DNA from 2 places in the Faecalibacterium sp. i25-0019-C1 genome. Region 2 is predicted to be linked to the other one. Evidence: predicted binding sites of a transcription regulator. Region 2 holds the regulator's gene; the other holds the start of a gene.

Region 1 (15,781 bases), 1.3 Mb from region 2:
CCGGGGTCCAGCCGGAGGGTATACAGGGTGTCCAGCGGCTGCTGGGTGGGCTGGTGCAGGGTGAGATGCAGCAGAAAGCCGCCGCCCTTTTCCCGGCGGCACTCGTACACGAACTCGTCGGTGTCCCTGTGCTCGTCCAGCCGGTCGAAGCACTCGTCCAGCGGCAGGTCGGTGCGGAACTCCGAAAGGCCGGCGGGGCCGTACTGGCTGCGGCGGGTATTCTCGCGCCGGGACAAAAGAAAAACGATCACGCCAAGTACGGCGGTAAGCAGGACAATGGAAACTGCGGCGTTCATGAAGATCCTCCTGAAGAGTTTTTCTTATTGTAACACAACCCGCATACTTTTGTGCTATAATATTTTTAATTCTTTGAAAATTTTGTCAGGAGCCTGCGCACTGCTGCAGGCGGGAGGAACACAATGAAGCTCAAATTTACACGCAAGACCTGGTATTTTTTCCTGCTGGCGGCAGCGGCAATGTCCATGCTGGGCGGCTTTGCCGTGCTGGGCGGCATGGATTTTTCGGGGCTGGAACTGATCGTGTTCTGCATCACCGGCATTGCAGTGCTGTTTTTGGCCGCACAGAAGGGTGCTCCCGCCAAGGATAAGCGCAGCTACACGCTGGTGTTCGTGCTGCTGATGCTCAGCAAGCTGGCTGCAGGCGGCTGGGCGGGCGACCTGTGCTCGGCACTGGTGTGGCCGGGCCTGCTTGCCATCGAGTACGGCCACGGCAGGCCCGTTCAGCGCCCGCTGCAGCTGGTGTGCATCTCGGAAGCGCTGCGCCTTTTGTTCTGGCTGCTGACGAAGTATGCGGGCATGAGCGCCCTTGCCTTCTGGACGAACATCATGTTCGTGCTGCTGGCCTGCGCCCGGGGCTGGGCAGCGCTTGTGCTGTATAAGACCCAGGAGGAGACCCTGTGACCCAGCGGCGCAAGTCCAAAAAAACGGAAGCGGAACCGCGCCGTGTGAACCGGCGCACCTTTCTGGCGGGGGCCGGTGCTGCTGCCTGTGTGGGTGCGGGGCTGTGGCTGCGCAGAAAAAAGTTTTCCAAACAGGACAAAACGAAAGCAGAAAAACAGCCTGTTGAGAACCCTGCCCTGCCTGCAGGCGAGTGGCGGGCCGTATGGGTGAGCTATCTGGAATGGGCAGCAATGGATTTTTCCTCGGCGGATAGCTTCCGCGCCGGGTGCGTGCAAATGCTGGAAAACTGCGCGGGCCTTGGGCTGAACACGGTGCTTGCGCAGGTGCGGCCCTTCGGGGATGCACTTTACAAAAGCCAGCTGTTCCCGTGGAGCCATCTGTGCACCGGCGTGCAGGGGCAGGACCCCGGTTTTGACCCGCTGGACATCCTTTTGCAGGAGGCCCACGGGCGCGGCCTTTCGGTGGAAGCGTGGCTGAATCCCTACCGGCTGCGGTCCTCTGCAGCCATGCCGCCGAATCTGGCAGAGAACAACCTTGCCAACACCCACCCGGAATGGGTGTGTGCAGTGGGCGACGGGCTGTATCTGAACCCGGCCGAGCCTGCAGCGGCGGACTATGTGGTGCAGGGCGTGGCCGAGCTTTTGCAGAACTACGCGGTGGACGGCATCCACTTTGACGATTATTTTTACCCTACGACCGAAGAAAGCATCGATGCGGCGCAGTTTGCGGCCAGCGGTGCGGCAGACCTTGCAGCATGGCGGCGGCAGAACGTGACTGCTCTGGTCAAGAAGGTGCACGACACGGTGAAGACTGCAGACCCGACGCTGCGCTTTGGCATCAGTCCGCAGGGGAATCCCGACAACGACCTCAACAGCCAGTACAGCGATGTAACGGCGTGGCTGGCTGCGGGCGGGGAAGAACAGGCGGTGGATTATCTCTGCCCGCAGATCTACTGGGGCTATGGCTACACGTTGCAGAGCGGCAGCACCCGCTTTGCCTTTGAGAACATCGTGCCCGCGTGGCTGGCGTACCCGCGCGCAGAGGGCGTGGCGCTCTATTTTGGCTTGGGCGCGTACCGCGTGGGCACCGGTGACGGCGGCGCGAACCCGGACAGCGTAAGCGGCTGGAGCACCGGCGATGTGCTGGCCCGGCAGGTGCAGGACCTGCGCAGCCAGAACGCGGGCGGCTGGGCGCTGTACCGGTACGGCAGTCTGTTTGGTACAGGTGCGCCGGAGCAGACCGCTGCCGAGTGTGCTGCCCTGCGGGCGGTCACTGGCAAAGAAACGTAAAATCAGGCGGCAAACCGCACAAAAAGAAAAGCCCCGGCGGGGCTTTTCTTGCAGTACGGCACAGGACAAATGTCTTGTACAGCGCCGAAAAATGCGGTATACTATATCTGTATCTGCTCTGTACAAGAACAGGGCGGAGGGATGAAAAACAAAGAGAAGCGCATTGCTTCGTGAGGAAACGTATGAAGATGAAAAAAAGGATCGTTGTGCTGCTGATGGCGCTGGTGCTTGCAGTGGGCCTGATCGGCTGCAAGGACACCCTGAAGAGCATCGTGCACAAGGCATCGGGCACTTCAGACGAAGTGCAGGAAGAGGACACTACCCGCTGGGCCGACCAGACCAGTGATCCGCTGATCATTCAGGGCATTGCAGACTCCTCGGCCAAGTTTGCCACGGCCACGGCGGATGGCTGCCTGTATGCAGTGTTCAACGGCATCTGGAGCCGCCAGACCAGCTACTTTACCGTGCCCTCCGGCACGCTGAGCATTATGGGCTGCGGCACGGCTGAGGGCACCCAGCGGTTCAAGGTGGCCGTGTGGAAAAAGGTGGACGGCGGCGCAGAGTATGTAGCCGACAGCACCTATTATATCCATACCGACGGCACCGACTACCGCTGCACCATCTCCGGGCTGGACCCGGCGGCGCAGTACCGTGTGACCATCTCCTATGACTCCAGCAAGTACTACCTGTACGGCCTGCTGAAGGTGGAGGGAATTGGCTGATGAGCACACAAACCAAGAACTCTCTGCTTTTGCTGCTGTGCTCCCTTATTTGGGGCACAGCCTTTGTGGCCCAGAGCGCCGGTTCCGGCATGGGAGCCTACAGCTTTCTGGCCGGGCGCAGCTGGCTGGCTGTACTGGTGCTGATCCCCACGGTGATGGTGTTTGATGCCATCCGCCGCAAAAGCGGCACCGATGCAAAGCCCAAAACTGCTGCCGAGAAGAAAAAGCTGCTGGCGGCAGGCTTTGTGTGCGGCACCCTTCTGTTTGCTGCTTCCGCTGCACAGCAGATCGGCATTACCATCAATCCGTCCACGGCAAAGGCTGGCTTCCTGACCGCCATGTACGTGGTGCTGGTGCCGGTGTTCGGCCTGTTTCTGGGCCGGAAGGGCAGTGCGCAGCTGTGGGTGAGCATGGTGGTAGCCGTGCTGGGCCTGTACCTGCTGTGCATGAAAAACGGCTTTGGCAGCATCGAGTCCAGCGACTGGCTCCTGCTGAGCTGCGCAGTGCTGTTCAGCTTCCAGATCATTGCGGTGGACCACTTTTCCCCGCAGGTGGACGGCGTGCGGCTGAGCCTTGCCGAGTTTCTGGTGGTGTCGGTGGAAAGCACCGTTGCGGCTCTGCTGTTCGAGACACCTTCCGCAGCGCAGTTCGCGGAGAATGCGCTGCCGATCCTCTACTGCGGCATCATGTCCAGCGGCGTGGCCTACACCCTGCAGATCCTGGGCCAGCGAGATCTGAACCCTGCCATTGCCAGCCTGATCATGTGTCTGGAAAGCGTGTTCAGTGCGCTGGGCGGCTGGATGCTGCTGCACCAGAACCTTTCTGCCCGGGAAGTCTTTGGCTGCGTGCTGATCTTTGCTGCTGTGGTGCTGGCCCAGCTGCCGCTGGAAATGTTGCACCGGGCAAAAAAGACTACCTGACCTCATGGCGGGCAGAAAGCAGGAGACACAGCTGCGCACGGCAGGCGGCATCCAATACGAGCTGACCCGCAAACGGGTCAAGAACCTGAACATCCGTGTGCGGGAGGATGGCACCGTGGCGGTGAGCATCCCCCTGCGGACAAGTGCAGATGCGGCAGACCGCTTTGTGGCCGCACGCGCCGACTGGGTGCAGCAGGCCCGGGAACGTGCCATGCGGCGCGCAGCGCAGGAAGCGCGGCCTCTGCCGGATAAGGAAACAGCGCTGGCCTATTTTACGGCCATGAGCGATAAGGTCTACCCGGCCTTTGCCGGAGTGCTGGGCGGGCACAAGCCCGTCATCAAGGTGCGCAGCATGACCAGCCGGTGGGGCGTGTGCTTTATGGCAAAACGGCAGATCACCTTTGCTTTGCAGCTGTATCATATGCCCCCGGCGGCGCAGATCTATGTGGTAGTGCATGAGTACTGCCACTTTTTGCAGCCCAACCACAGCCCGGCCTTCTGGGCCGAGGTGGCAAAGCTGCTGCCGGACTGGAAAGCCCGGCGGGCGCTTTTAAAGTGACTAAATAGTGGGAAAGCGGATGCGGGCGGTCACAGACCGGCCCGCATCCGAATTGTAAAACAGGAGGGAAGTTCCCTTGGAAAACGAAAAAAAGTCCGGCGATAAATATTCAAAGCTTGCCGGCAACACATTGATCTTTGCAATTTCCAGCTTTTCGTCAAAGCTGCTCACCCTGATCGTCCAGCCGTTCCTTACCTATGCAATGGCGGAGATCTCCGATCTGGGCCTTTCCAAGATCCTGAGCCAGTACGCGAACCTGCTCATCCCGTTCGTGTCCATGGGCATGTCCAACGCCATCATCCGCTTTGGTCTGGACAAGGGCAACAGCGAAAAACAGGTGTTCACCAACGGCCTGCTGACCATTCTGGGCGGCTTTGGCATTCTGGTGCTGTGCTGGCCCATTGCGCAGTTCCTGCCCGATATGGCACAGTACGGCCTGCTCATTTACATCTATGTGCTCATGAGCTGCCTGCGCACCCTGTGCACCCAGTTCGTGCGCAGCCGCCAGTGGAACAAGCTGGTGGCCGTGGACGGCGTGCTGTGCACCGTGGCCACCATGGCTTTCTACGTGCTGTATCTGGTGGGCTTCAAGTGGGGTGCCAACGGCTACCTGCTGGCCATCATCAGCGGCGACCTTTCCAGTGTGCTGTTCCTGATGTTCACCGGCAAGCTGTGGAACTATGTGGAGCTGAAGGGCATCAACAAGGATCTGTGGAAGCAGATGCTGCGCTTCTCGCTGCCCATGATCCCGGCACAGATCAGCTTCTGGATCATCAACGCATCCGATCTGTTCTTTGTGCGTGAGATGTGTAACGGTCTGGACGGCCGCGACGGCAATGCATGGAGCGGCCTGCTTTCCACCGGCTATTTCCTGCCCACCATCCTTACTACGCTGGGCTTGATCTTCTACGATGCATGGCAGCTTTCCGCTGTGACCGAGGAAGAGGGCCGCGCAAAGTTCTTTACCAAAATTTTCCGCACCTATTCCAGTGTGCTGTTCTGCTGTGCCGCCGGCATCATCTGGCTGTGCCGTCCGGTGATGCACATTATGAAGTCCAACTACTACTACGCATGGCACTTTGTGCCGTTCCTTGTGCTGGCTTCCACCTGCAGCTGCTTCAACCAGTTCATGAACAGCGTGTATGTGGTGAATAAAAAGTCCGCCCGCAGCATGATCACCATGATGGCGGGTGCTGTGAGCAACTGCATCATGAACTACTTCTTCATCAAGTGGTGGGGGCCTGTGGGCGCTACCTATGCGTCCTTCCTTGGCCTTGCGCTGGTGTTCACCCTGCGTGCCATCGATGCCCACCGCATGATCGGGATGCAGGTACATCCGGGCCGCGTGCTGGTGAACGCCGCCGCGCTGGTGATCGAAGCCTTTGTGCTGCTGGCCGAAACGCCGCTCTACGGCCTGTGGACCGGCATCATCACGGCGCTGATCATCCTGTACAACTTTGCCGGTGTGTGGGCCATGGCCCGTGTCCTGCTGCCCAAGCTTCTGGGCCGCCGCGGCAAGGCGCTGGTAAATGTGATCGACGGCTGGATCGCACCCAAGAAAGCATAACAGCATAACTGAAAATAAACGCAGAAAGTCCCCGGAACGCTGGTTCCGGGGACTTTTTCAGCAATCGGGAAAACTTTCAGTGCCGGGCATTTTTGCCGGTCAGGCTGGCAAAAGCGCCGCCAGCCATTAGGGCAAAAAGTACCGCCATTCCTCAGAATGACGGTAAAACGGATGCGGCAGATCAGGCCAGGTGCTTTTCCAGCCAGCTGCCGATATCTTCAAACACTTCCTGATGGTTCGTTTCCACCAGCAGTTCATGCCGGGCACCGGGGTACAGCTTGCACTCAATGTTCTGCACACCGGCATCTTTCAGGCTCTGGATGGCGCGCTGCACGCCCTTGCCCTGTTCGCCCACCGGGTCGGCATCGCCAGCCAAGAACAGCAGCGGCAGGCCTTTGGGCATCTTTGCAAGGAACGCCGGGTCGTGCAGGCGCAGGATGCCGCTGAACATGCTGTAGTAGGCGTTCAGCGTAAAGGTAAAGGTGCAGCGTTCGTCGGCCAGATATTTGTCCACCTCGGCCTGATCGCGGTTGAGCCAGTCGTGGGTGGTACGGCCCTCCAGCCCTTTGTTGTAGCCCATAAAGGACATGTTGGCCACGAACTTGCTGCGGTACTGCCAGCCATGAAAGACCGCCAGCACCCGGCAGAGGGTCTTGGCAAACTGCACCAGTGCCTTGGGCTGGAAGCCGGTGCCCATGATGATGGCTCCGTCCAGCTCATGGCCGTATTCGCACAAATACTGCCGGGCATAGAACGAACCCATGCTGTGGCCCAGCAGGAAATAGGGTACCCCCGGGTACAGCTCTTTGGTGCGCACGGTCATGGCGTGCAGGTCGGCCAGAACGGCGCGGTTGCCGTCCGGCTCGGCAAAGTAGCCGTAGTCCGCTTTGGTGCGGATGGAGCCGCCGTGGCCCAAATGGTCGTGGCCGGTAACAAGAATGCCCCGCCCGGCCAGATATTCCGCCAGCGGCTTGTAGCGGTCAATAAATTCCACCATGCCGTGGGACAACTGCAGAACCGCCTTTACTTCACCCTCCGGCACACAGCGGAAGGCATGCAAAGTCCGCCCCGGCACAGTGGACGGGACGGTGAAATCGATCATCTGGCTCATAGCAGAGCCTCCTTTTTGTGTGTTTTACAGTGCACCGATCTTGCGGCGGCAGGCCGGGCAGATGCAGTAGCCCGCAAACTGCACCGAAGACTCGTCCACCTCGCCGCAGAAATCGCAGCTGCCGGCGGGCCGATGCTTTTTGAGCACGATGGAGTCGCCATCCACAAAGATCTCCAGTTTGGTGTCAGTGTCCAGATGCATACTGGTGCGCAGCTCCTTGGGCAGAACGATGCGGCCCAGCGCGTCGATGCCGCGGACGATGCCGGTACTTTTCATAGTATACCATTCTCCTTTATCCTTTTCCTGTGATAGCCAGTCTGTGACACAATAGGAAAATTGTTCCAGTGGCGCTATGCTCAGTATACAAAAAATAACAGGGTTCGTCAATGATTGCGTGACATTTCGACAAAAAACAACCTTTTATGCAACTTCTTCCGGCTTGTTCTCCACACGGGCGCTGGTGCGTCCCTCGGGACGGATCTCTCCAGCGGCAGTCAGTGCGATCTTGGTCAGCGTGGGGCCTGCCAGCTCATACACCAGCACCGAGAACAGCACCACGCTGCGCACCATGTGGCCGTCCGAGAGCTGGGCGGCTGTGGCAGCCATGCCCAGTGCCACACCGGCCTGCGGCAGCAGGGTGATGCCGAGGTACTTCTGGATATCATCACTGCAGCGGGCCGCGCGATCAGCGAAAGGGAAGAACGAAAAGGGAGAACGCAGCGCAGCCAGAAAAAACGCATATACGTCCAATATACTATCCGCCCAGACAAAAAGCAACCGGAATATGGAGCCCCGGCAAAGAGCTCCGGTCGGGCAAATAAAAGAAACTCCTTCCGTCATCGCTGCGCGATGCCACCCATTCCCCTTCTGGCACTTTCGTGCCACCTCCCCCGGCCGGGGGAGTCTTTCTCACGGAGGGAGGCTCTGGCGAGAAGGAGAGGTGTTCCATTCTGCCAAAGGCTCCCTCTTTGAGGGAGCTGGCACGGCGTAAGACATGACGGAAGGAGTAAATTTCAAACAATCAGTTGAACTTGAAGACCTTGCGCAGCTGGCGGTACACGCCCAGAGTGAGCTTGTCGCCGCCGGGGAACTTCAGGTCGGTCAGACCGCCCAGATTGTAGCGCACGGCACGGTAAACACCGGTGCTTACGTGGCCCTTGAGGTACTGCCACAGCCCGGTGCGCTTGGCCTTTGCCTCGTCGCTGCCGTCCAGCAGCAGGAAGATGTCGCTTACGGCCATCATCACGGACAGATAGTGCACCATGTAAGCGTGCAGACGTTTCTGATCCTTCAGCTCATCCAGATTCTGACAGTCGATCATGTGCCGGGTGACCCGCAGCTGCTGATCCACCCGCTTGACCATGATGCTCTCGTTCACGCTCTGGTCGGCACGGCCAATGAAGTAGCGGTACAGATCCAGATCCATGTAGTACATGCTCTTGACATAGGGCAGGGGCTGGTAGACAAAAATGTTGTCCACATAGAAGGTGTGCTTGGGCAGCACCATGCCGCACTTGCGCAGCACCTCGGTGCGGTACATCACCGAGTGCATCAGGATGTTCTGATCCGGGCGGAAGTGGCCCACATGGGTCCAGTTGAACAGGCGGTTCTGGGGGAACACGTTGGTGTAGCGCACGGTCAGGGTGGTGCTGTCCTCCACATGCTCGTACACATAGTTGCAGATCATCATGTCCGGCGCGGTGCCGCGGGCCACCAGAGTGGTCAGGCGGGCCAGAACCTTTTTCAGGGCATCGGTGTCCAGCCAGTCATCGCTGTCCACTACCTTATAGTACAGGCCGGTGGCGTTGCGGATGCCCTGATTGACGCCCTCACCGTGGCCGCCGTTCTCCTGATGGATGGCCTTGACGATGGTGGGATATTTGGCGGCGTACTCGTCGCAGATGGCGGGGGTATCGTCCTTCACGGAACCGTCGTCCACAAGGATGATCTCGGCCTGCTCTCCGGCAGAAAGCAGGGTCTCGACGCAATGGCGCATATATGCCGCCGAGTTGTAGCACGGAACGGCAAAGGTGATGAGTTTCTGCTGCATAAGATGATTGCTCCTTTTTCTATCAACAGTCGGCGCACAAAAAAACGCCGGACATGGAGTTATGTGCTCCTATTATATCATTTTCGCGCCTGAAAAGCTATCATTTGCAAAAAAATTACCTTTGACATTTCGTGCTTTTTGCCGAAAAAACGGCTCTGCACCTGCGCAAAAGCCCGGCTTTTGTGGTATACTGATATGGTTTTGAAGACATTGCGCAGAAAAAAACCTATTCTATGATACGGAGGGACCCATGGAAAACCCGCACTCGATCTTAAAAAAGGTATTCGGCTACGACAGTTTCCGCCCGGGGCAGGAGGACATCGTCCGGCGGCTGCTTGCCGGGCAGGATGTACTGGCGGTGATGCCCACCGGTGCGGGTAAATCCATCTGCTATCAGGTGCCGGCGCTGCTTTTGCCGGGCATCACCATCGTGGTGTCGCCGCTGGTCAGCCTGATGAAGGATCAGGTGGGGGCACTGGTACAGGCGGGCGTGGCGGCGGCGTTTCTGAACAACAGCCTGAACGATAACCAGAAGGCCCTGATGCTGCGCCGCGCTCGGGAGGGCTGGTACAAGATCATCTATGTGGCACCGGAGCGGCTGGAAATGCCGGGCTTCCAGCGGTTTGCACAGGAGCGGGAGATCAGCATGGTGACGGTGGACGAGGCCCATTGCATCAGCCAGTGGGGACAGGACTTCCGACCCAGCTACCTGCGCATCAAAGCCTTTGTGGACAGCCTGCCCAGCCGTCCGGTGGTGGGCGCATTCACGGCCACGGCCACCGCCCATGTGCGGGACGACATCCGGGAACAGCTGGCCTTGCAGAAGCCCTACGAGGTGACCACCAGCTTTGACCGGCCCAACCTCTATTTCGAGACCCGGCGCGCCCTGCCCAGCCAGAAGCCGAAGGAGCTGCTGGATCTTGTGCTGAAAGAGGGTGACAACGCGGGCATCGTCTACTGCAGCACCACAAAGCAGGTGGATGAGACTGCCCGCCTGCTGCAGAGCCGCGGTATCCGGGCTGCGGCCTACCATGCCAAGCTGGACGCGGATACCCGGCGGAAGAATCAGGACGATTTCCTCTATGACCGGGTGCAGATCATGGTGGCGACCAACGCCTTCGGCATGGGCATCGACAAGCCCAACGTGCGGTTCGTGATCCACTACAATATGCCCAAGGATCTGGAAAGTTATTATCAGGAAGCAGGCCGTGCAGGCCGCGATGGACAGCCCGCCCGGTGCACGCTGCTCTATTCCGGCACCGATGTGCGCACCATCCGGTTCTTTATTGAAAAGGAGATGGAGGCAGACAACGGCCTGCCCGCCGATGTGAAAGCCGAAGCTGCCCGCAAGGCCGAGGAGCGGCTCAAGTACATGACATTCTATTCCACCACGCAGGACTGTCTGCGGGGATTTCTGCTGCATTACTTCGGCGAAGCTGCACCAAAGAAATGCGGCAACTGCTCCTGCTGTCTGGCCGCAGAGCAGGAAGCGCAGCTGCAGGTGGAGTATTCCCGGCGGCGCGCGGCGGATAATGCCCGCCGCCTGACCGAGAAGCCGCGCCGCACAAAGGCGGTGGCAGGCGAGCTGAGCGAGTTTGACGAAAAGCTGCTGAATGCCCTCTATGCTCAGCGCAAGCGGCTGGCCGGAAAGCAGAATATCCCGGCCTTTATGGTGTTCAGCGATGCCACCCTGCGGGAAATGGTGGAGAAGAAGCCGCTGAGCACCGATGAACTGCTGAATATCAGCGGTGTGGGCGAGAAGAAAGCCGCCCGCTACGGCAATGCCTTCCTGCGCATCATCGAGGATGCCGTGGGCAGCAGAGAGTAAAACAAAAAAGAAAGCGTCCAGTTTTCCACACGTTCCGTTCAGGAAGTGGAAAACCGGACGCTCTTTTCTGTTATGTTTATTTTTCCATGGTATGGGTGGCGAATACCTTTTCGTCCTCCCACCACACGGGCTGACCGGCGGCAAGGGTCTTTTTCACATCCAGAAGACGCTGGTTGCTGCTGCCGCGGAACCGCAGGGAGATATCGTGCTTTGCCTGCACGAACTCGCCGTCCACCAGCACATCCAGCAGGCTCAGCAGCTCGTCGGTGGCTTCACACCGGGCAAGACTTGGCTCTTTGCCGGTCAGTTGCTCCCAGGTGTAGCCGGAATAGCACCACACCGTTTTGTTGGGGTACAAGGCCTTGAAGTTGCGCACGAAGGGCAGCAGTTCCCGCTGATTTTCCGGCTCCATGGGTTCGCCGCCCAGCAGCGATAGGCCCGCGATATAGTCCGGCTGGCAGGATGCAAACACCTCGTTGCGGGTGGGTTTGTCGAAGGGCTGGCCATAGTCAAAGTCCCACGCCACGGCGTTGAAGCACCCCGGGCAGTGGTGGCGGCAGCCGGACACGAACACGCTGGTGCGCACCCCCGGGCCGTTGGCAATGTCATAGTATTTGATGGTTGCGTAGTTCATAATATGATTCCTGTACTTTACAAAAAAATGGAAGCCTGCCGCTGCGGCCCTTCCGGTGAAAATACGTTTGGAGCGGCCCGCAGGCCGCTCCAAACGTGAAATAGAAAAAATTTTCCGCTGTTATGCCCAGAACGGAGTGGAGGGCATTTGAATCGTAATTATAGATGCAGCACGCGGTCCTTGATCTCCTGCGTGCGGCCCTGATTCCAGAACTGGGTGCCGATATAGCCACAGGTGCGGCGGGCAACGTTCAGCTTGTTCTGGTCGCGGTTGCCGCACTTGGGGCACTCCCACACCAACTTGCCGTCATCCTCCACGATCTTGATCTCGCCGTCATAGCCGCACACCTGACAGTAATCCGACTTGGTGTTCAGCTCCGCATACATGATGTTGTCATAGATGAACTGCAGCACACTTATGACGGCTTCCAGATTGTCCTGCATGTTGGGCACTTCCACATAGCTGATGGCACCGCCCGGGGACAGGCGCTGGAAGTCGGATTCAAACTTCAGCTTGGTGAAAGCATCAATCTGCTCCGACACATGCACATGGTAGCTGTTGGTGATATAGTTCTTGTCGGTAATACCGGGCACGATGCCAAACCGCTTCTGCAGGCACTTGGCGAACTTGTAGGTGGTGGATTCCAGCGGGGTGCCGTAGAGGGAGTAGTCGATGTTCTCGGCCTTTTTCCATGCGTTGCACTTGTCGTTCATGTGCTGCATCACGCTCAGAGCAAAGGGCTTTGCACCGGCATCGGTGTGGCTCTTGCCAGTCATATACTTCACGCACTCATACAGACCGGCATAGCCCAGACTGATGGTGGAGTAGCCGCCGAACAGCAGCTTGTCGATCTTTTCTCCCTTTTTCAGGCGGGCCAGTGCACCATACTGCCACAGAATGGGAGCGGCATCGCTGGGAGTGCCCAGCAGCCGCTTGTGCCGTGCCTGCAGTGCGCGGTGGCACAGGGCCAGACGCTCGTCGAAGATCTTCCAGAACTTCTCAAAGTTGCCCTTGGAGGAGAGTGCCACATCCACCAGATTGATGGTGACAACGCCCTGATTGAACCGGCCGTAGTACTTGGGCTTGCCGGTCTCGGGGTCCACATAGGGGGTCAGGAAGCTGCGGCAGCCCATGCAGGTGTAGCAGTGGCCTTCGCCGTTTTTGTCCACCTTGAGCTCCAGCATCTTCTTTTCGGAGATATAGTCGGGCACCATGCGCTTTGCAGTGCACTTTGCGGCCAGCTCGGTCAGATAATAGTAGGGAGTGCCGGGGCGGATGTTGTCCTCTTCCAGCACATAGATCAGCTTGGGGAAGGCGGGGGTGATCCACACACCGGCCTCGTTCTTCACGCCCTGATAGCGCTGGCGGATAGTCTCCTCAATGATGATGGCAAGGTCTGCCTTCTCCTGCGGATTGCGCGCCTCACCCAGATACATGAACACGGTGATAAAGGGGGCCTGACCATTGGTGGTCATCAGCGTGACCACCTGATACTGGATGGTCTGCACACCGCGGTTGATCTCGCTGCGCAGGCGGCGCTCCACGATCTCCTTCTTGCGCTCGGCAGAAACGTCCAGACCGGCCATTTCCACTTCTACCTCAGCGGCGATCTTTTTGCGGGAGACATCCACAAAGGGGGCGAGGTGGGTCAGGCTGATGCTCTGGCCGCCGTACTGGTTGGATGCCACCTGTGCAATGATCTGGGTGGCGATGTTGCAGGCGGTGGAGAAGCTGTGAGGCTTTTCAATATAGGTGCCGGAAATGACGGTGCCGTTCTGCAGCATGTCCTCCAGATTCACCAGATCGCAGTTGTGCATGTGCTGGGCAAAGTAGTCGGAATCGTGGAAGTGGATCAGACCCTCCTGATGTGCCTTGACGATCTCCGGGTCCAGCAGCAGACGGGCGGTCAGATCTTTGGAGATCTCACCGGCCATATAGTCGCGCTGCACGCTGTTCACGGTGGGGTTCTTATTGGCGTTCTCCTGCTTGACCTCTTCGTTCTGGCACTCGATCAGGCTCAGGATGCGCTCATCGGTGGTGTTGGTCTGGCGCTTCAGGCTCTGCACATAGCGGTAGGTGATGTAGTGCCGGGCCACATCATGTGCCTTGATGTCCATGAGCTGGTTCTCCACCATATCCTGCACTTCTTCCACGCTGACGGCGCGGTTCAGCGCCTGACACTGGTCGGTAACAGCAGCGGCGATCTGGGTGATCTGGTCCTTTGTCAGACGGCTCTGGCCGCTCACAGAATCGCTGGCCTTAGTAACAGCGGTGATGATCTTGGTGATATCAAAGGGGACCTCTGCACCGTTGCGTTTGATGATCTTCATCGGCTCTCCTCCTTAACAAATAAAGCACAGTGTGAACGGGTACCTCTTACAATAAGAGATACCCGTTTTGCGCACACGATATCCAACAAACTGAATGTAGCTCTATTCTATCACTATCTAGTGGCAAGTCAAGGAAAATACCACTACATTTTGCGTTTTGGAGTTTTAGCCAAAATTCATGGATAATTTTCAGGATAAAATCTGAGCCAAGACCTCTTGACAACGCACACCTGTTTCCGAGGTGTAATATCGCAAAATATTATACGGCGAAAGCTTTATAATACATTATATAAGCAAAGAGAAAGGGCATTCGTGCCAAGCTGCACCAAAGCAACTGCGGCGTAGTTTTTCCTGCGGCCTGCTGCTGTTTTGGGGTGCACGCAAAAAAGAATGAAAAAATCTGTCAAAAAGTGTTGACAAGGAGGCGGGGGGTGTGGTATTATACTTGAGCGCCAAGCGCTGAGGCAAAAGAATGACTTCCGAAGCCTCAGCAGGAAGCCCTTGAAAAGAACCAATAGACGCTGAAAAGTTCCAGTTTGTTCTGAGAAACTTCTTAGATGTCCAAGTTCAGAAAGTTCAAAAGCTTCTAAAAAATAAGGCTTGACAAAAAACCACCTCGGTGGTAAAATAAACAGGTCGTCAGCCGCAAGGCTGAGGCGCACAGGACCTTGAAAATTGAACAATATCGAAAAACTTGTAAGGAACCTTTTAAGTGTTTGGAAAAACACTAAAAACAATTCCAAAAGTAATTCACACAGGACGCAAGCGATTGCGTGCTGAGCGAACAAGATTTAACACTTTTAAGTGATAAATATCATTTATAAAGAGTTTGATCCTGGCTCAGGACGAACGCTGGCGGCGCGCCTAACACATGCAAGTCGAACGAGCGAGAGAGAGCTTGCTTTCTCGAGCGAGTGGCGAACGGGTGAGTAACGCGTGAGGAATCTGCCTCAAAGAGGGGGACAACAGTTGGAAACGACTGCTAATACCGCATAAGCCCACGGTGCCGCATGGCACAGAGGGAAAAGGAGTAATCCGCTTTGAGATGGCCTCGCGTCCGATTAGCTAGTTGGTGAGGTAACGGCCCACCAAGGCGACGATCGGTAGCCGGACTGAGAGGTTGAACGGCCACATTGGGACTGAGACACGGCCCAGACTCCTACGGGAGGCAGCAGTGGGGAATATTGCACAATGGGGGAAACCCTGATGCAGCGACGCCGCGTGGAGGAAGAAGGTCTTCGGATTGTAAACTCCTGTTGTTGGGGAAGATAATGACGGTACCCAACAAGGAAGTGACGGCTAACTACGTGCCAGCAGCCGCGGTAAAACGTAGGTCACAAGCGTTGTCCGGAATTACTGGGTGTAAAGGGAGCGCAGGCGGGAAGACAAGTTGGAAGTGAAATCTATGGGCTCAACCCATAAACTGCTTTCAAAACTGTTTTTCTTGAGTAGTGCAGAGGTAGGCGGAATTCCCGGTGTAGCGGTGGAATGCGTAGATATCGGGAGGAACACCAGTGGCGAAGGCGGCCTACTGGGCACCAACTGACGCTGAGGCTCGAAAGTGTGGGTAGCAAACAGGATTAGATACCCTGGTAGTCCACACCGTAAACGATGATTACTAGGTGTTGGAGGATTGACCCCTTCAGTGCCGCAGTTAACACAATAAGTAATCCACCTGGGGAGTACGACCGCAAGGTTGAAACTCAAAGGAATTGACGGGGGCCCGCACAAGCAGTGGAGTATGTGGTTTAATTCGACGCAACGCGAAGAACCTTACCAAGTCTTGACATCCCTTGACAGACATAGAAATATGTAATCTCTTCGGAGCAAGGAGACAGGTGGTGCATGGTT
Region 2 (15,781 bases):
GAGGATGACGAATGAAGCGCCGTTCCGACGAGGAGATCTCGGCTCCGCTGTATGAGTACGATGCCGCTGTACGCAGTCAGTATGGCTGCTTTGCAGGCGTGGACGAAGCCGGACGCGGCCCTCTGTGCGGCCCGGTGTGCGTAGCGGCCTGTATTCTGGACCCGGAGAATCCGGTCTTTGGCATCAACGACTCCAAAAAGCTTACCGAGAAAAAGCGGGAAGCTCTGTTTGATGAGATCATTGAAAAGGCGTTGGCCTACAAAATTGTTTTTGTGGGGCCGGAGATCATCGACCGGGACAACATCCTCAACGCCACCATGGGCGGCATGAAGCAGGCCGTGGAAGAGCTGGACATCGTGCCGAACCTTGTTCTCGTGGATGGAAACCGCACCCCGGCAGGGCTGCTGGTCCCGGCACAGCCGGTGGTCAAGGGCGATGCCACCAGTGCCAGCATCGGCGCAGCATCCGTCCTTGCCAAGGTCAGCCGTGACCGCTATATGCTGGAACTGGACAGACAGTATCCGCAGTATCAGCTGGCAAAGCACAAGGGCTACCCGACCAAGCTCCACTATGAGCTGATCGCCCAGTACGGCATCCAGCCGTTCTACCGCCGCAGCTTCCTCAAAAAGCAGGGCTACTGGCCGGAGAACGGAAAGTGAACCGCGCCGAGACAGGGCGCAGGGGAGAAGCAGCTGCGGCCCGCTGGTATCAGAAGCAGGGCTGCAGGCTGCTGGCACACAACTTCCACACCCGGATGGGGGAGCTGGATGTTGTGGTGCAGGAGCCGGATGGGACCATTGTCATCTGTGAGGTCAAGACCCGTGCGGAAGGCTCTCTGGCCAGCCCGGCAGAAGCGGTGGACCGGCCCAAACAGCGCCGCCTGATCCGTGCAGCACAGTGTTATCTGCAGCAGAACGGCCTGAGCGATGCGCCGGTGCGATTTGACGTGGCAGAAGTGTTCCCTCTTGACAGCGGGCGCTGGATGGTACATATTATAAGGGGCGCTTTTCTCACGTAAAGCAACGGCCCCGGTGGGAAAATGTACAGGCAGAGGGCTTCTCTGCCACAGCAGAAGAGCGTGCTTTGCACGTTCTACGGCGAAAAAGGAGCGACAACAATGCAGTTTTTTAGTACCAGAGACCAAAACCGCAAAGTGACTTCCTCGGAAGCAATCGCACAGGGCCTGTCCAACGAGGGCGGTCTGTTTGTACCGGAAAGCTTTCCGCAGGTGGATGTGAAGGCACTGTGCGAGCTGGACTACCCGGCCATGGCAGCTGCCGTCATCAAAGAATATCTGACCGACTACTCGCAGGATTTCCTGACCGAAGCTGCCCACAAGACCTACGGAGAGGCCTTTGGCGGCAAGGCAGGCTATCTTGCCCCGGTGGAAGGGGACACCTATGCCTTAGAGCTGTGGCATGGCCCTACCTGTGCATTCAAGGATTATGCTCTGCAGCTGATGCCGAAGCTTCTGGTGGAAGCCAAAAAGAATCTGGGCCGCACGGAAAAGACCCTGATCCTTGTGGCGACCAGCGGCGATACCGGCAAGGCAGCTCTGGACGGCTACCATGATATCCCGGGCGTGGAGATCGCAGTGTTCTATCCCACGGGCGGCACCAGCGAGATCCAGCGCCTGCAGATGGCAACGCAGGAGGGTGCCAACGTGGCAGTGTACGCTGTGCACGGCAACTTTGATGATGCACAGACCGGCGTGAAGAAGGTCTTTGGTGACACTGCCATTGCAGCAGAGCTTGCCAAGCGGAACATCCGCCTGTCCAGCGCCAACTCCATCAACTGGGGCCGTCTGGTGCCGCAGATCGTCTATTACTTTGCCGCCTATGCCCAGCTGCTCAAGGCGGGCAGGATCACCTTCGGCGATGAAGTGGACTTCTGCGTACCCACCGGCAACTTCGGCGACATTCTGGCAGGCTACTATGCAAAGCGCATGGGCCTGCCCGTGGGCAAGCTGGTCTGCGCTTCCAATGAGAACAACGTGCTGACCGATTTCCTCACCACCGGCACCTACGCCGCAAAGCGGGAGTTCTTCAAGACCACCTCGCCCAGCATGGACATTCTGGTGTCCTCGAACCTCGAGCGCCTTCTGTACCATGTCACCGGCAGCGATGCCGAGGTGGCGGGCCTGATGAAGAGCCTTGCCGAGACCGGCAGCTATACTGTGCGTCCGGAGACGCTGGCTGCCATTCAGGAGAACTTCTCCTGCGGCTGGAGCAGTGAGGAAGAAGTGGCAGGGGAGATCCGTGTCCGCTATGAGAAGGACAATTACCTGTGTGATACCCACACCGCCGTTGCGTTCCATGTGGCAGCGCAGAAAAAGCGCGAGGGCGTGCCCATGGTGGTGCTGTCCACCGCGTCTCCCTTCAAGTTCCCGCGCAGTGTGCTGGAAGCACTGGGCCGCACCGCCCCGGAAAATGATTTTGAAGCAATGCAGCAGCTGGAAGCAGCTACCGCGCATACCGCACCGGCAAGCCTTGCCGCGCTGCGCCAGAAGCCGGAGCGCTTTAACACCGTGATCGATCCTGCGCAGATCGCCGAGGTGGCGCTGGGCTATCAGGAATAACACATCCTGCTGCATTTAGAACAGGAGAAAAAACATGGCACTTTTTGTGCTTGGCGATACCCACCTTTCTCTGGGCGCTTCCAAGCCGATGGATATTTTTCCCGGCTGGAATGATTATGTGGAGCGCCTTGAGAAAAACTGGCGCAAGCTCATCAAACCAGAGGATACCATTGTATTGGCGGGCGATATCAGCTGGGCCATGCGCCTGACCGATACCCGTAAGGATTTTGAATTTCTGCAGAGCCTGCCCGGGCAGAAGATCATCATGAAGGGCAACCACGATTACTGGTGGTCTACCGTGAACAAGATGAATGCCTACCTCAAAGCAGAAGGCTTTGATACCCTGCACATTCTGCATAACAACTCCTACAGTGTAGAGGGGTATGCACTGTGCGGTACCCGCGGCTGGCTGTTTGATGCAGGCGAGGCCCACGACGAAAAGGTGATGAACCGCGAGATCGGACGGCTGCGCATGAGTCTGGATGCCGCCGAACCCGGGCTGGAAAAGCTGGTGTTCCTGCACTATCCGCCGGTGTATACCGGCACCAGTGCGCCGGAGATCGTGGCCACCTTAAAGGAATACAGCATCAGGACCTGCTACTATGGCCATCTGCACGGCAATGCCATCCGCTATGCGGTGCAGGGCGATGTGGATGGCATCCACTACAAGCTGGTCAGTGCCGATGGGCTGCGTTTTTGCCCGTACCGCATCAATTGAACCGTTAAAACCAATAAAAATTAACAATTTGGGCTGGCAATTGTGTCAGGAGCGTGCTATAATAGTTTTTGACGCGATTGTTGCACCCAATTGAGCGCGCGCGTCCCCGCATATTGCAAAAGCAAGTTCATCCAGGACGCAGTGCGCGGTTGCAAAGGGCAAAAAACTTCCTGCCCTGCGCAATAGAATTTTTGAGTGGAGGAAAAACAAATGAATTTCATCAAGTGTGAAAAGCTCGAGAAGAGCATGGCAGAACTGCAGTTCTCCATCGACGCAGAGGCTTTCAAGAAGGCTGTTGCCGATGTTTTCAAGAAGGAAGGCAAGAAGTACGCTGTTCCCGGCTTCCGTAAGGGCAAGGCTCCCCGCGCTCTGATCGAGAAGATGTACGGCGCTGATGTCTTTACCTATGATGCCATCAATGAGCTGTTCCCCGAGGCTTTCGAGGCTGCTGTCAAGGAAGCTGGCGTTGAGCCGGTCGGCCGTCCGGAGGTCACTGTTGACTCTGCTGATGAGACCAACGGTGTCACCCTGACCGTCAAGGTCGCTGTCAAGCCTGAAGTCAAGATTGGCAGCTACAATGGTCTGACGGTTGAAAAGACTGTCCATACTGTTTCTGACGAGGCTGTTGAAGCTGAGCTGAAGCGTGTGCAGGAGCGCAATGCCCGTGAGCTGACCCGTGAGGGCGCTGCTGAGAACGGCGACATCGCTGATATCGACTTCGAGGGCTTCGTCGATGGCGTGGCTTTCGAGGGCGGCAAGGCTGAGCACTACAGCCTGACTCTGGGCAGCGGCAGCTTCATCCCCGGCTTTGAGGATCAGATCGTTGGCCACTCCGCTGGCGAAGAGTTCGACGTGAACGTTACCTTCCCCACCGAGTATCAGGCTGCCGAACTGGCTGGCAAGGCTGCTGTGTTCAAGATCAAGCTGCACGAAGTGAAGTACAAGGAGCTGCCTGCTCTGGATGACGAGCTGGCTAAGGATTGCTCTGAGTACGACACTCTGGACGAGTTCAAGGCTTCCATCCGCAAGAACAATCAGGAGCAGCTGGACAAGCAGGACGATCTGGCTGTTGAGAACGCTCTGGTGGATCAGGTCATCGAGAGCATGGAGGGTGAGATCCCCCAGGCAATGTATGATGCCCGCATGGACGAGATGGTCAACGACTTCGCATTCCGCGTGGAGCAGCAGGGCCTGCGCCTCGAGGACTACCTGAAGTATATGGGCCAGACTATGGAGCAGTTCCGCGCTTCCTTCATGCCGCAGGCTGAGAAGCAGGTCAAGATCCGTCTGGCTCTGGAGGCTGTTGCTGCTGCTGAGAACATCGAGGCTTCCGAGGAGGAAGTTTCCGCTGAGATCAAGCGCATCGCTGACCAGTACAAGATGGAAGAGGACAAGGTTCGTGAGCTGGTCAATGTTGACGACCTGAAGAAGGATCTGGCCATCAACAAGGCCATCGACTTCATCAAGAGCCACGCAAACATCGTGGAGAAGGCTGCTGAGGAAGAGAAGGCTGCAGACGCTGAGTAATCAGCTCCTGTGTTCCTTTGAAGCGGGCAGTATGCTGCACGGTTTCAATCAAAGGTTGTAAAAATTGACCGATACGGCAGAACCGGCAGGGAAACCGTATCGGTCAATTTTGCAAATACTATATTCCATTTCAGGAGGCGAACTTTATGAGTTTTGTTCCTTACGTTGTGGAACAGTCGTCCCATGGCGAGCGTTCCTATGATATTTTCTCCCGTCTTTTGAACGATCGCATCATCGTTCTGAGCGAGGATGTCAACGATACCTCCGCCAGCCTTGTTGTGGCACAGCTGCTGTATCTGGAAGGGCAGGACCCGGACAAGGACATCAGCCTGTATATCAACAGCCCCGGCGGCTCCATCAGCGCCGGCATGGCTATCCACGATACCATGCAGTATATCAAGTGCGATGTTTCCACCATCTGCATGGGCATGGCAGCTTCCATGGGTGCCTTCCTGCTGGCAAGCGGCACCAAGGGGAAGCGTTTTGCACTGCCCAACTCGGAAATTCTGATCCATCAGCCGCTGATCGGCGGGCAGGGTGGCGGCCTTTCCGGCCAGACCACCGATATCAAGATCCATGCCGAGCACATGGTGTATATCCGCGATAAGATGAACCACATGCTCAGCGAGTACACCGGCCAGCCGCTGGAAAAGATCCAGCTGGATACCGAGCGCGACAACTATATGTCCGCACTGCAGGCAAAGGAATACGGCCTGATCGATGAGGTCATTGCCCACCGCTGAGCCGCCGACATTTAATTTACCCAGGATAAGGAAAAACAGCTATGGCAAATAACAATTCCGGCAGAGACAAAAACGAAAAGGATCTGGTCTGCAGCTTCTGCGGAAAGCATCAGGACGAAGTGGAGCGTATGATCATCGGCCCCGGTGTCAATATCTGCAGCGAATGCATCGGCCTGTGCCACGACCTGCTTTCCGACAAGCCGGATCAGCCCAAAAGCGCCCGACCGGCCCGCGGTGCAAACCGTGCACACATCCAGCCTGCGGACAATCTGGATATCAACATCCTGACCCCGGCCGAGATCAAGGAAGGTCTGGATCAGTATGTGATCGGTCAGGACGAGGCAAAGCGTGTGCTGGCCGTCTCGGTCTACAACCACTACAAGCGCATCCTCAGCGGCAAGGGCAGCGATGTGGAGCTGCAGAAGTCCAACGTGCTGCTGCTGGGTCCTTCCGGCGTGGGCAAGACCCTGCTGGCACAGACTCTGGCAAAAATGCTGGGCGTTCCCTTCGCCATTGCCGATGCCACCACCCTGACCGAAGCCGGTTATGTGGGCGAGGATGTGGAGAACATTCTGCTCAAGTTGATCCAAGCAGCGGATTTTGATGTGCAGAAGGCACAGATCGGTATTATCTATATCGACGAGATCGACAAGATCACCCGCAAGAGTGAGAACCCCTCCATCACCCGCGATGTGGGCGGTGAGGGCGTGCAGCAGGCTCTGCTGAAGATTTTGGAGGGCACTGTGAGCAATGTTCCTCCGCAGGGCGGCCGCAAGCACCCGCAGCAGGAGTTCATCCAGATCGACACCACCAACATCCTGTTCATCTGCGGCGGTGCATTTGATGGCTTGGATAAGTATATCCTGCGCCGCACCGATAAGTCCGCACTGGGCTTTGGCAGCAGCCTGAAGGATAATTCCAGCGAAGCGGAGAAGGCTCTGCTGCGCAAGGTGGAGCCCCACGATCTGGTCAAGTTCGGCCTGATCCCGGAACTGATCGGCCGTCTGCCGGTCATTACCGTGCTGGACGATCTGGACGAGGACGCTCTGGTTCGCGTGCTCAAGGAGCCGCGCAACAGCCTTGTGAAGCAGTATAAGGAACTTCTGAGCATGGATAATGTGGAACTGAACTTCACGGATGAAGCACTCCACGCCATTGCCCGCAAGACGATCGAGCGCAAGACCGGTGCCCGCGGCCTGCGCAGCGTGATGGAAAGCATTCTGCTGCCCATCATGTACGAGGTGCCCACCGATGCTACCATCATCCGCGTAACTGTGGATGAAGATACCGTGGAAGGCGGCGAAGCACATCTGGAATACGGCGCGGTGCGCAAGCGCTATAAAAATCAGGCCGCTCTGAGCTGACGCTTTTAGCGTACAGCAGGGGAGCAAAGACCCGGCATTCAAGCTCTGTTTCAAAAGCTTTTTGCTTTTGGCAGGGCTTTTTGCTTTATTATTCTTGTTTCCGAGGGCAAAATGTACTATAATATTAAGGTCTGGAATGGCATGGGGAACGCTCCCTGGCAGGAATGCTCCGCAAAATGCCGCTCTGGCGCTATGGGTAACAGGAAGTACGATAAAGGAGTGTGTTTTCAATGGCAAATTATCTTGCAATGAATCGTGATGAACTCACTGCCGAAAAGGCAGCGCTTGGGGCAAAGTACAAAGAATTTCAGGCCAAGGGCCTCAAGCTGAATATGGCCCGCGGCAAGCCCGGCCCTCACCAGATGGATCTGGCTATGGACCTGCTGAAGATGAATGACTATACCACCGATGCTGGCACGGATGCCCGCAACTATGGCGAGCTGGAAGGCCTGCAGGAGGCCCGCGTGCTGTTTGCGGATGTCTTTGGCGTAAAGCCGGAGGAAGTGTTCGTGGGCGGCAACTCCAGCCTGCAGCTGATGTATAACCTCGTCAATATCGGCTATGTGTTCGGTTTCCCGGAGTCTCCGTGCCCCTGGTCTCAGGTGGAGAAGCGCAAGTTCCTCTGCCCGGTGCCCGGCTATGACCGTCACTTTGCTATTACCGAGGAGTTTGGCTTTGAGCTGATCAGCGTGCCTATGACCCCCAATGGCCCGGATATGGACATTGTGGAAAAGCTGGTGGCCGAGGATCCTGACATCAAGGGCATCTGGTGTGTGCCGCAGTATTCCAACCCCGATGGCTACACCTACAGCGATGAGACCATCGAGCGTTTTGCCAAGATGAAGACCGCTGCGCCTGATTTCAAGATCTTCTGGGATGAAGCCTATATCGTCCATCACCTGACCGATGAGATCATCGAGACTCCGGTGCTGCTGAACGAGAGCAAAAAGTACGGCAACGAAAACCGTGTGTTCATGTTCACTTCCACCAGCAAGATCACCTTCCCGGGCGCAGGTGTCTCTGCCATTGCCTGCAGCGAGAGCAGCATGAAGTATATCTGCAAGCGCTTCTCGGTCATGATCATCAGCTACGACAAGATGAACCAGCTGCGCCACGTCCGCTTCCTGAAGAACAAGGAAGGTGTGCTGGCCCACATGGCAAAGCACCGTCGTCGTCTGGTGCCCTGCTTTGATGCCGTCAAGACCGCATTCAAGAACAACCTCATCCCCTGCGGGGATATTGCCCACTGGACGGACCCCAAGGGCGGCTACTTCATCAGCCTGTATGTGATGCCCGGCTGTGCAAAGCGCGTGGCGGGTCTGTGCAAGGATGCGGGCCTGACCCTGACCGGTGCCGGTTCTGCATATCCCTATCACAAGGACCCCGAGGATTCTCACCTGCGCATTGCGCCCACCTATCCCAGTCTGGACGAGGTGGAAACCGCTTCCGAACTGCTGTGCATCTGTGTGCGTCTGGCTGTGGCAGAAAAACTGCTGGCTGACAAGGCAGACTAACATTTTTTGATTTTATCTCCTCTGTGCGGCCCGTCTGGGCCGTCAGGGGAGTTTTGTCGCAAGAAAGCCGGCACGACGGCCCCCTTGCGGAAATGATAAGGCCCGCCGGAGCAGGCGGTCCGCACTAGAATACGGGCGGCAGCTGCAAGAACTGCTGCTTTTGGAGGTTCCCTGAATTTTATGAAAACAAAAGGAAAAGCATGGCATCTGATCGCCACAGTGCTGTTGATCGTGGTATTTGTGTATACTGCGTTCTTCGGTGTGTATGCCAAGTACGGCGATACGACCACGACCTATATCAAAGGTGCAAAGGATATCCGCTTCGGTGTGGATATTAAGGGCGGTGTCAACGTCACCTTTGTGCCGTCGGATGGCTACGATGCTACCGAAGAACAGCTGGAAGCAGCCCAGCTCGTCATTGAGAACCGTCTCGTGGCGCTGAACGTGACCGACTATGAGCTGTATGTGGACAACAATTCCGACAGCCTGATCCTGGAATTCCCGTGGCAGTCCGGTGAGACAGATTTTGACCCGGAAGCTGCGATCGATGAGATCGGCACCACCGCCTATCTGACCTTCCGCGAGGGAAGCAGTGCGGACGGTGAGCTGATCCTGGACGGCTCCATGATCGAGAGCGCCGCAGCTCAGTATGGCCCCGTCAGTAATGGCGGTGCTTCGGAATATTTCGTCTCCTTGAAGTTCACCGATGACGGTGCCAAGGCATTTGGCGATGCTACCACAAAGCTGGCTGCATCGGGCGGCACCATCAGCATCTGGCTGGACGATGAAAACGTGAGCACGGCCACGGTCAACACCGCTATTACCGATGGCTCTGCCATCATTACAAGCTCGGCTTCCAATCCTTTCACGCAGGAGCAGGTCGTCAAGATGGCCCGCCAGATCAACTCCGGCGCACTGCCCTTTGCACTGACGGTGGACAGCTATTCCACCGTCAGCCCCAGTCTGGGCGAGAACAGCCTGAGCGCCATGGTTCTGGCCGGCCTGATCGCCTTTGCACTGATCGTGGTGTTCATGACGATGCTGTACCGTCTGCCGGGCTTCCTTGCATGTATTGCACTGGCTGGTCAGGTGGCAGCAACGCTGGCGTTCGTTTCCGGCTACTTCCCGGTGTTTGAAAGCTTTACCATGACCCTGCCCGGCATCGCAGGCATCATCCTTGCCATCGGCATGGGCGTGGATGCCAATGTTATCACGGCAGAACGCATCAAGGAAGAGCTGAAAAACGGCAAGTCTCTGGATGGCGCGCTCAAGAGCGGTTTTGCCCGCGGCCTGACCCCCATCGTTGACGGCAACGTGACCATCGTCATCGTGGCCATCGTGCTGATGGGTGCCTTTGGCCCCTCGGACGGCATGTTTGCAAAGGCACTCCACTTTGTGTTCTTTGCCTTTGGCCCCTCCACCGCAGGCACTATTTATGCCTTCGGTTACACGCTGCTCACCGGCGTGCTGCTGAACTTTGTGTTTGGCGTGTTTGCTACCCGTGTGATGATCCGCGGTGCGGCATCCATCAAGGCACTGCGCAATCCTTGGCTTTACGGCGCTGAAAAGCCCGGCAAGGAAAAAACCGAGAAGAAGCCCATCGACTTTGTGGGCCTGCGCAAGCGCTTCCTGACGATCTCCTCCTGCCTGATGGCAGCCATCGTGCTGTGCGCAGTGGTTTTGGGTGTCCATCTGGATACCGAGTTCACCGGCGGTGCCATGATCACCCTGAGCTACGAGGGCAGCTTTACCATGTCGGATGTGCAGAAGGTTGCATCCTCTGCATTGGAGAATAACGGCCTGACCCTGCAGACCGGCGAGAATGTTGCTACCGGTGGCCAGACCCTGAAAATCTCGATGCCCGGTACCGAAACAGTGACTACCGAGCAGGTGGCCAAGCTGCTGGACAGCCTGAACGAAAGCTGCCCGGACAACAATTTTGAACAGCTGTCGCTAAGCAACGTCAGCGCTGCCATGGGCACCAAGTTCCTGCAGAAGAGTCTGGTTGCCGTGGTGTTTGCACTGGTGCTGATCCTGCTGTACATCGCCCTGCGCTTCAAGAACATCGGCGGCCTGACCGGCGGCATGATGGCAGTGCTGGCGCTTGTGAACGACCTGATGGTGGTGTTTGGCACCTTTGTGCTGCTGCGCACCGCGCTGGACGGCAACTTCATTGCAGCCATGCTTACCATCCTTGGCTACTCCATCAACGATACCGTTGTGGTCTACGACCGTATCCGCGAGAACCGCACCCTGATGGGTAAAAAGGCATCCTTTGAAGAGCTGGTGAACCACTCGGTGAACCAGTCCGCCCGCCGCACCCTGATCACCACCATTACCACGGTGATGGCGCTGGGCGTTATGTGCATCGTGGCAAAGCTGTATGGTCTGGACAGCATCTTTACCTTTGCGTTCCCGCTGATGATGGGCATGATCAGCGGCGTGTACACTTCGCTGTGCGTTTCCACCTCTGCGTGGGTGCTGTGGAGTGAGCGCAAGCCCAAGACCAAAGCCTAAAAACACAGCCCGGTCAGACCGGACAGGAGGAACAGAACATGAAGTGTCCCTATTGCGGAGCCGAGGAATCCAAAGTGATCGATTCCCGCCCCACCGAAGACAGTGAGCGCATCCGCCGCCGCCGCGAATGCCTGAGCTGCCATATGCGCTTTACGACCTATGAGGTCGTGGAGACTGTTCCGCTTGTGGTCATCAAAAAGGACAGCTCCCGTGAGCCGTTCGACCGGCAGAAGCTGCTCAACGCCATGGTGCGTGCCTGCGCCAAGCGGCCAGTCAGCTACGAATCGCTGGAGCGTGCGGTAAGCAGCATTGAGCAGACGCTGCTCAGCTCCTACGACCGTGAGATCCCCAGCGTGCGCATCGGTGAGCTGACCATGCAGGAACTGAAAAAGATCGACGAAGTGGCATATGTTCGCTTTGCATCGGTCTACCGTCAGTTTGCAGACGTGGAAAGTTTTTTCAATGAGCTGAAAAAGCTGATGGGCGACCGCAAGGAACCACAGAAATAATTCGCATCAGAACACCGGCTTTCGCCCAATGGGGCAGGGCCGGTGTTTTTGTTTATACCAGCCGGTGCGAGAGCCATTCCAGTGTTTCCACCTGTACCTGTGCGCGGCGCAGCTCACCAAAGGCTTCCTCTGGGGCACCCATTTCCAGGTGTCCGTCCGCCGCCCGCAGCGCAGCTTCCAGCTCGGTAAAATCTGCTGTGCGCAGCAGGTGGTTCATTTTGGTGCGCATTTGGTCGCACCGGTCGGCACCATCAGCAAGCGCCTGCCGGGCGGCAGGGTAGTCGGCATTGCGGATGGCTTCGGCGGCGGTGTCAAGGTCTGCCGAGATCACATCCGCAAAGCTCTGCACCTTCCAGCTGCTGTAAAAGGCCACGCTCAACAGTACGCCCACAATGGCGATACATGCATAGATCCGCTTCATCCGCTCACCTCAATGGGAGCCGCCGGCACGGCGGTTCTCTTTTTTTAGCAAAAAATAATCCTCGGTCTCGTTGCCGATCAGCAGCAAAATTTCTTCCGGCAGCAGGGTGTTGGCCTGCGCCGTGCGTTCCAGCCACGCGCGGTCCTTGCCGCACCAGCGCAGGTTGTCTTCCAGCACCTGTCCGTCCAACACAAAGGGAATGGTGGCGTTGGTATGGGTCACCTTCAGCTGCAGGTCAGCAAGACGGGCTGGCTCTTTTTCTGGCCGCAGTGCTGCCGAAAGGGTGCCGTTCGTCTCGATCACCGCGTAGGAGACCTCCCGTGGGTCAAAAATATTTTTACCGCGCAGCGCTTCCATCAGGTCAGCTGTGGTCAGCCGCAGCATCCGCAAGGCTTTCTGATCGATCTGCCCGTCCAAGATCACCGTTTTGGGTCTGCCGGAGAGAAAGTTGAAGAATTTCTGGCTGCGGAAGCTCAGCACGGAGCCCAGCAGTTCCAGCGCTGCAATGAGAAACAGCGGAATCAGGCTGGATGTGATGGGCACCTCTTCCGATTCAATGGAGATGGATGCCAGATTGGAAATGAGAATGGTGGACACCAGTTCTTCGGGCTGCAGTTCGCCCAGCTGGCGCTTGCCCATCAGCCGCATGGCAAACAGAACGCACAGATAAATGATGATAGTGCGGCAGATCAGAAGCTTCAAGTAACAAGACCTCCTGTCGTTTCTGGCGGAATGGATGCCGCTGCAGCCGGGCATACTGCTGTGCAAAGGAGTGGTTGGATGCGGCAGTTATCACAGAGCCTTGCGGCAAATCTTGCGGTGCTGGACAAAATGTTTGGCACCTCTGCGGATTATTATGCCAAGGAGATCACGATTTATCATTGCAGGGGAAGCATCCTGCTGTTTGACGGCATGGCAAGCCTGGATTCTTTGTGGGAGCTTTTACTGGATGCGGCCAGCCGTCAGGCACCGCCGCAGCAGGCAGGCCAGCGTTGCACCGGGCCGCAGGTATTTGAGCTGATCCTGCACGGCTCAGCCTTTCCGGCAGAAAGTGAGCCGGTAACAGATCTGGCTGATCTGATCAAACGAATGACGGCAGGCATGGCGGTCTTACTGCTGGACGGCTGCGCAAAGGGCATTGCCTTCTCGGTGCAGGGACTGAAGTTCCGCTCGGTAGACGAGCCTTCCGGTGAGGGCAATCTGCGCGGCTCCCGCGAAGGCTTTGCCGACCTGCTGCGGGTCAATCTGAGCCTGCTGCGGCGGCTCATCCGTACCGAACATCTGGTGCAGGAGGTGGCGCAGGCCGATACCGAAATGCAAACGGAATACGCCATCTGCTACTGCAAAAACAAGGCAGACTCCGCCATGGTGATCCGTGTGCGCAGAGCGCTTGCCGCTGCAAAGCCGGAGCTTTTGCTGGATTCCAGTTACTTTGTGCCGTGGCTGCTGCCGGGCAGGGCGCGGCTGTTCACGCCGGTAAGCTACACCGAGCGGCCTGCCGTGGCGGCGGCAAAGATCTGTGAGGGCAAGATCGTGGTGCTGGTCAACGGAAGTCCCTCTGCCATGGTGCTTCCGGCTCTTTTCTGCGAAAATTTTGAGTGCTTGGACGATTATGCATCCACCGCCGTGTTTTCCTCTTTTCTGCGCATCCTCAAATATGTTTCGTTCTACCTCACAGTATTTCTGCCGGGTGTGTTCGTCTGTCTGGCGGTCTACCTGCCGGAGCTGATCCCACCGCAGCTTCTGTACAAGATCGAAGCGGCGGAGAAGGCCACACCGCTGCCTCTGTTTGCGGAAATGCTGCTGGTCATACTCATTTTGGAGGTCATCCGGGAAGCAGGTCTGCGGATGCCGCAGTCGCTGGGGCATTCGGTCAGTCTGGTGTCCGCGTTGATCATCGGCGATGCTGCCATTGCCACCGGGCTTATGAGCACGCCGGTGATCTTTGTGGCAAGCATCACGGCCATCGCAGTGTTCGTCACGCCCTCTTTGTACGAGCCTGCTACGCTGCTGCGTCTGGGCGTGGTGCTGGCTGCAGGTCTTGCCGGGCCGGTGGGCCTTGCGGGGGCTTTTTTTGCAGTTCTGCTCAGTCTTTCCGGCACAGCCTGCCTGCAGGTGCCATATCTGGCGGAGCATCCGTTCCCGCAGCGGCCCATGGCAGAGGATGGCATCATCCGCCGCAACTACCGCCGTCTTTCAGCGCACGACTTTAATATCTGGCAGAAACGGGAGGGAAAATGATGCAAAAACAGAAAGGCTTTTCTGCTCCCGTGCTGGCACTGAGCGTGTGGACAGCTGCGCTGGCAGAAGAAATGCAGACCGGTATCTCTCCGCGTGGGATGATTATTCATGGAGCGGTTCAGGCTCTTTTGCTCACATGCATCAGTGGGGTGTTCTCTGCCTGCTGGCAGCGGGCAGCCATGCAGTGGGTCTGGCTGTTTTCCGCAGGAGCATGGTTTCTGGCAGAGTTGTTTGGAACCGTAATGCAGGCCCAGAACATCTGCCAGCAGGAGTTCCGCTCCATGGCGCTGATCGGCCTGCTGCCGCTTTTGCTCTGGGCAGGGTGGTGTATTCCGCCTTCCGGCTGGGATGCTCCGGCACGGGTGCTGTGGTGGTTCGTGCTGCTGGGTGGGCTGGTCTGTCTGACAGGGCTTGCCGGGCAGATGGACTGGGCGCACCTGCTGACGGCAGATGCTGTGCAACTGGCCCGCTGGCCGCGTGTTCCGCTGTATGCGGAGTATTTGTTCTGGCCGCTTCTTGCAGGTTATGAAGAGCCGCGCAGCATGTCCTGGCTGCCATGGCTCACCTTTCTGGCACAGGCGGGTCTTACTGCCGGGATGTGCCTCGTATTTGGCGCAGCGGATTACCCGGCACAGGAACTGCTGCGGGCATGGAGCGCAGATGTTTTCTCCCGCATGGATGCGCTGCTTTTGCTCATCTGGCTCACCTGCGCGATCTTCCGCATCGGCTTTCTCTGCGCGGCAGTGCGTACCGTGTGGCAGCGCGCGGTGCAGTGCGGGAAAGGAGCGGCAAAATGAAGCAGAAGAAACTGCGCTCTCTCAGTGCGATGCTTTTGATCGGGTGGTGCCTGATTTTTCTGCGCTGCGAGACCACCGAAAAAAGCATGGTTCGTGCGCTGTATCTTGCTCAGAAGGAACAGTCCATCACCGTAGGGCTGCTGTATCAGGCTCCGGAAGCCGCCGCCGATGCATCCGAGGCTTCTGGGGCTGTGCAGCTGCAGTTGGCGCAGGCGGACACGCTGGCAAAAGCGCTGGCGGCGGCTCAAAAGCAACTGCCGCAAAAGGCGGATTACCGCCTGTGCGATTATCTGCTGATCGATCAAAATGCATCGGCAGAGCTGCTTGCAGCGTATGAGCGTACGGTGCTGGAAAACAGGCAGGGCAGGGTATCGGCAAAAGTTTCTGTGCTGGAGATGGACGATGGATTTTTGGAGGAACTTCCAGCGGAAAAGCAGGAATTTCCGAACAAACTGCTTGAGTTGCTCAAGCAGTGCACAGACCAGATGCCGAGGCTTTACCAGTATCAGGACGGAATGCTTCTGCCGCAGCTGCGGGCAGAGAAACAGGAAGTGGCACTTGCAGATACAAGCATCCTCTGGCGAGTGGAAAACAGCATTGAGCTGGAGGCCCGGCAGGCGGAAACAGCGCGGCTTTTGCTGGAAATGGGAGGCGTGCATACTTTCTGGCTGGAAGGTGAGCCGGTAACGGTCCGCCGATGCAGCGTGTCTGTCACCCTGCGGGAAGAAACTGCCAGTCTGCGGCTGGACTGTCAGCGCAGCTATGATACGCCGCAGCCCAGCGCCGCACAGTGCAAACAGCTGGCAGAACTGTGCACGCAGACGGTGCAGTCTTTCTGGCAGCAGGGCATCG

Evidence for each region. The regulator NrdR, encoded in region 2, represses ribonucleotide reductase genes. The targets are predictions, from matches to a motif close to CACNANATNTNGTG.
Region 1: the regulator NrdR is predicted to act here: its motif matches at 14,072-14,085, upstream of nrdD (anaerobic ribonucleoside-triphosphate reductase).

Annotation. Positions count from the first base shown of each region.
Region 1 is NZ_AP031428.1:2,705,565-2,721,345, reverse strand. Features, by position in the region: gene ACGHUK_RS13450 (hypothetical protein) at 1-296, opposite strand, end outside; gene ACGHUK_RS13445 (conjugal transfer protein TraD) at 420-920, shown strand; gene ACGHUK_RS13440 (glycoside hydrolase family 10 protein) at 917-2,209, shown strand; gene ACGHUK_RS13435 (hypothetical protein) at 2,398-2,931, shown strand; gene ACGHUK_RS13430 (DMT family transporter) at 2,931-3,851, shown strand; gene ACGHUK_RS13425 (M48 family metallopeptidase) at 3,856-4,410, shown strand; gene ACGHUK_RS13420 (lipopolysaccharide biosynthesis protein) at 4,487-5,977, shown strand; gene ACGHUK_RS13415 (alpha/beta fold hydrolase) at 6,159-7,088, opposite strand; gene ACGHUK_RS13410 (AbrB/MazE/SpoVT family DNA-binding domain-containing protein) at 7,113-7,364, opposite strand; gene ACGHUK_RS13405 (hypothetical protein) at 7,509-7,838, opposite strand; gene ACGHUK_RS13400 (glycosyltransferase family 2 protein) at 8,110-9,138, opposite strand; gene ACGHUK_RS13395 (RecQ family ATP-dependent DNA helicase) at 9,389-10,966, shown strand; gene nrdG (anaerobic ribonucleoside-triphosphate reductase activating protein) at 11,043-11,600, opposite strand; gene nrdD (anaerobic ribonucleoside-triphosphate reductase) at 11,759-13,930, opposite strand; rRNA gene ACGHUK_RS13380 (16S ribosomal RNA) at 14,748-15,781, shown strand, end outside.
Region 2 is NZ_AP031428.1:1,444,659-1,460,439, reverse strand. Features, by position in the region: gene ylqF (ribosome biogenesis GTPase YlqF) at 1-15, shown strand, start outside; gene ACGHUK_RS07290 (ribonuclease HII) at 12-659, shown strand; gene ACGHUK_RS07285 (YraN family protein) at 656-1,018, shown strand; gene thrC (threonine synthase) at 1,118-2,578, shown strand; gene ACGHUK_RS07275 (metallophosphoesterase) at 2,613-3,296, shown strand; gene tig (trigger factor) at 3,507-4,823, shown strand; gene clpP (ATP-dependent Clp endopeptidase proteolytic subunit ClpP) at 4,970-5,566, shown strand; gene clpX (ATP-dependent Clp protease ATP-binding subunit ClpX) at 5,608-6,930, shown strand; gene ACGHUK_RS07255 (aminotransferase) at 7,161-8,444, shown strand; gene secF (protein translocase subunit SecF) at 8,625-10,961, shown strand; gene nrdR (transcriptional regulator NrdR) at 11,000-11,470, shown strand; gene ACGHUK_RS07240 (DUF4363 family protein) at 11,523-11,891, opposite strand; gene ACGHUK_RS07235 (DUF421 domain-containing protein) at 11,901-12,593, opposite strand; gene ACGHUK_RS07230 (spore germination protein) at 12,672-14,132, shown strand; gene ACGHUK_RS07225 (hypothetical protein) at 14,129-14,929, shown strand; gene ACGHUK_RS07220 (hypothetical protein) at 14,926-15,781, shown strand, end outside.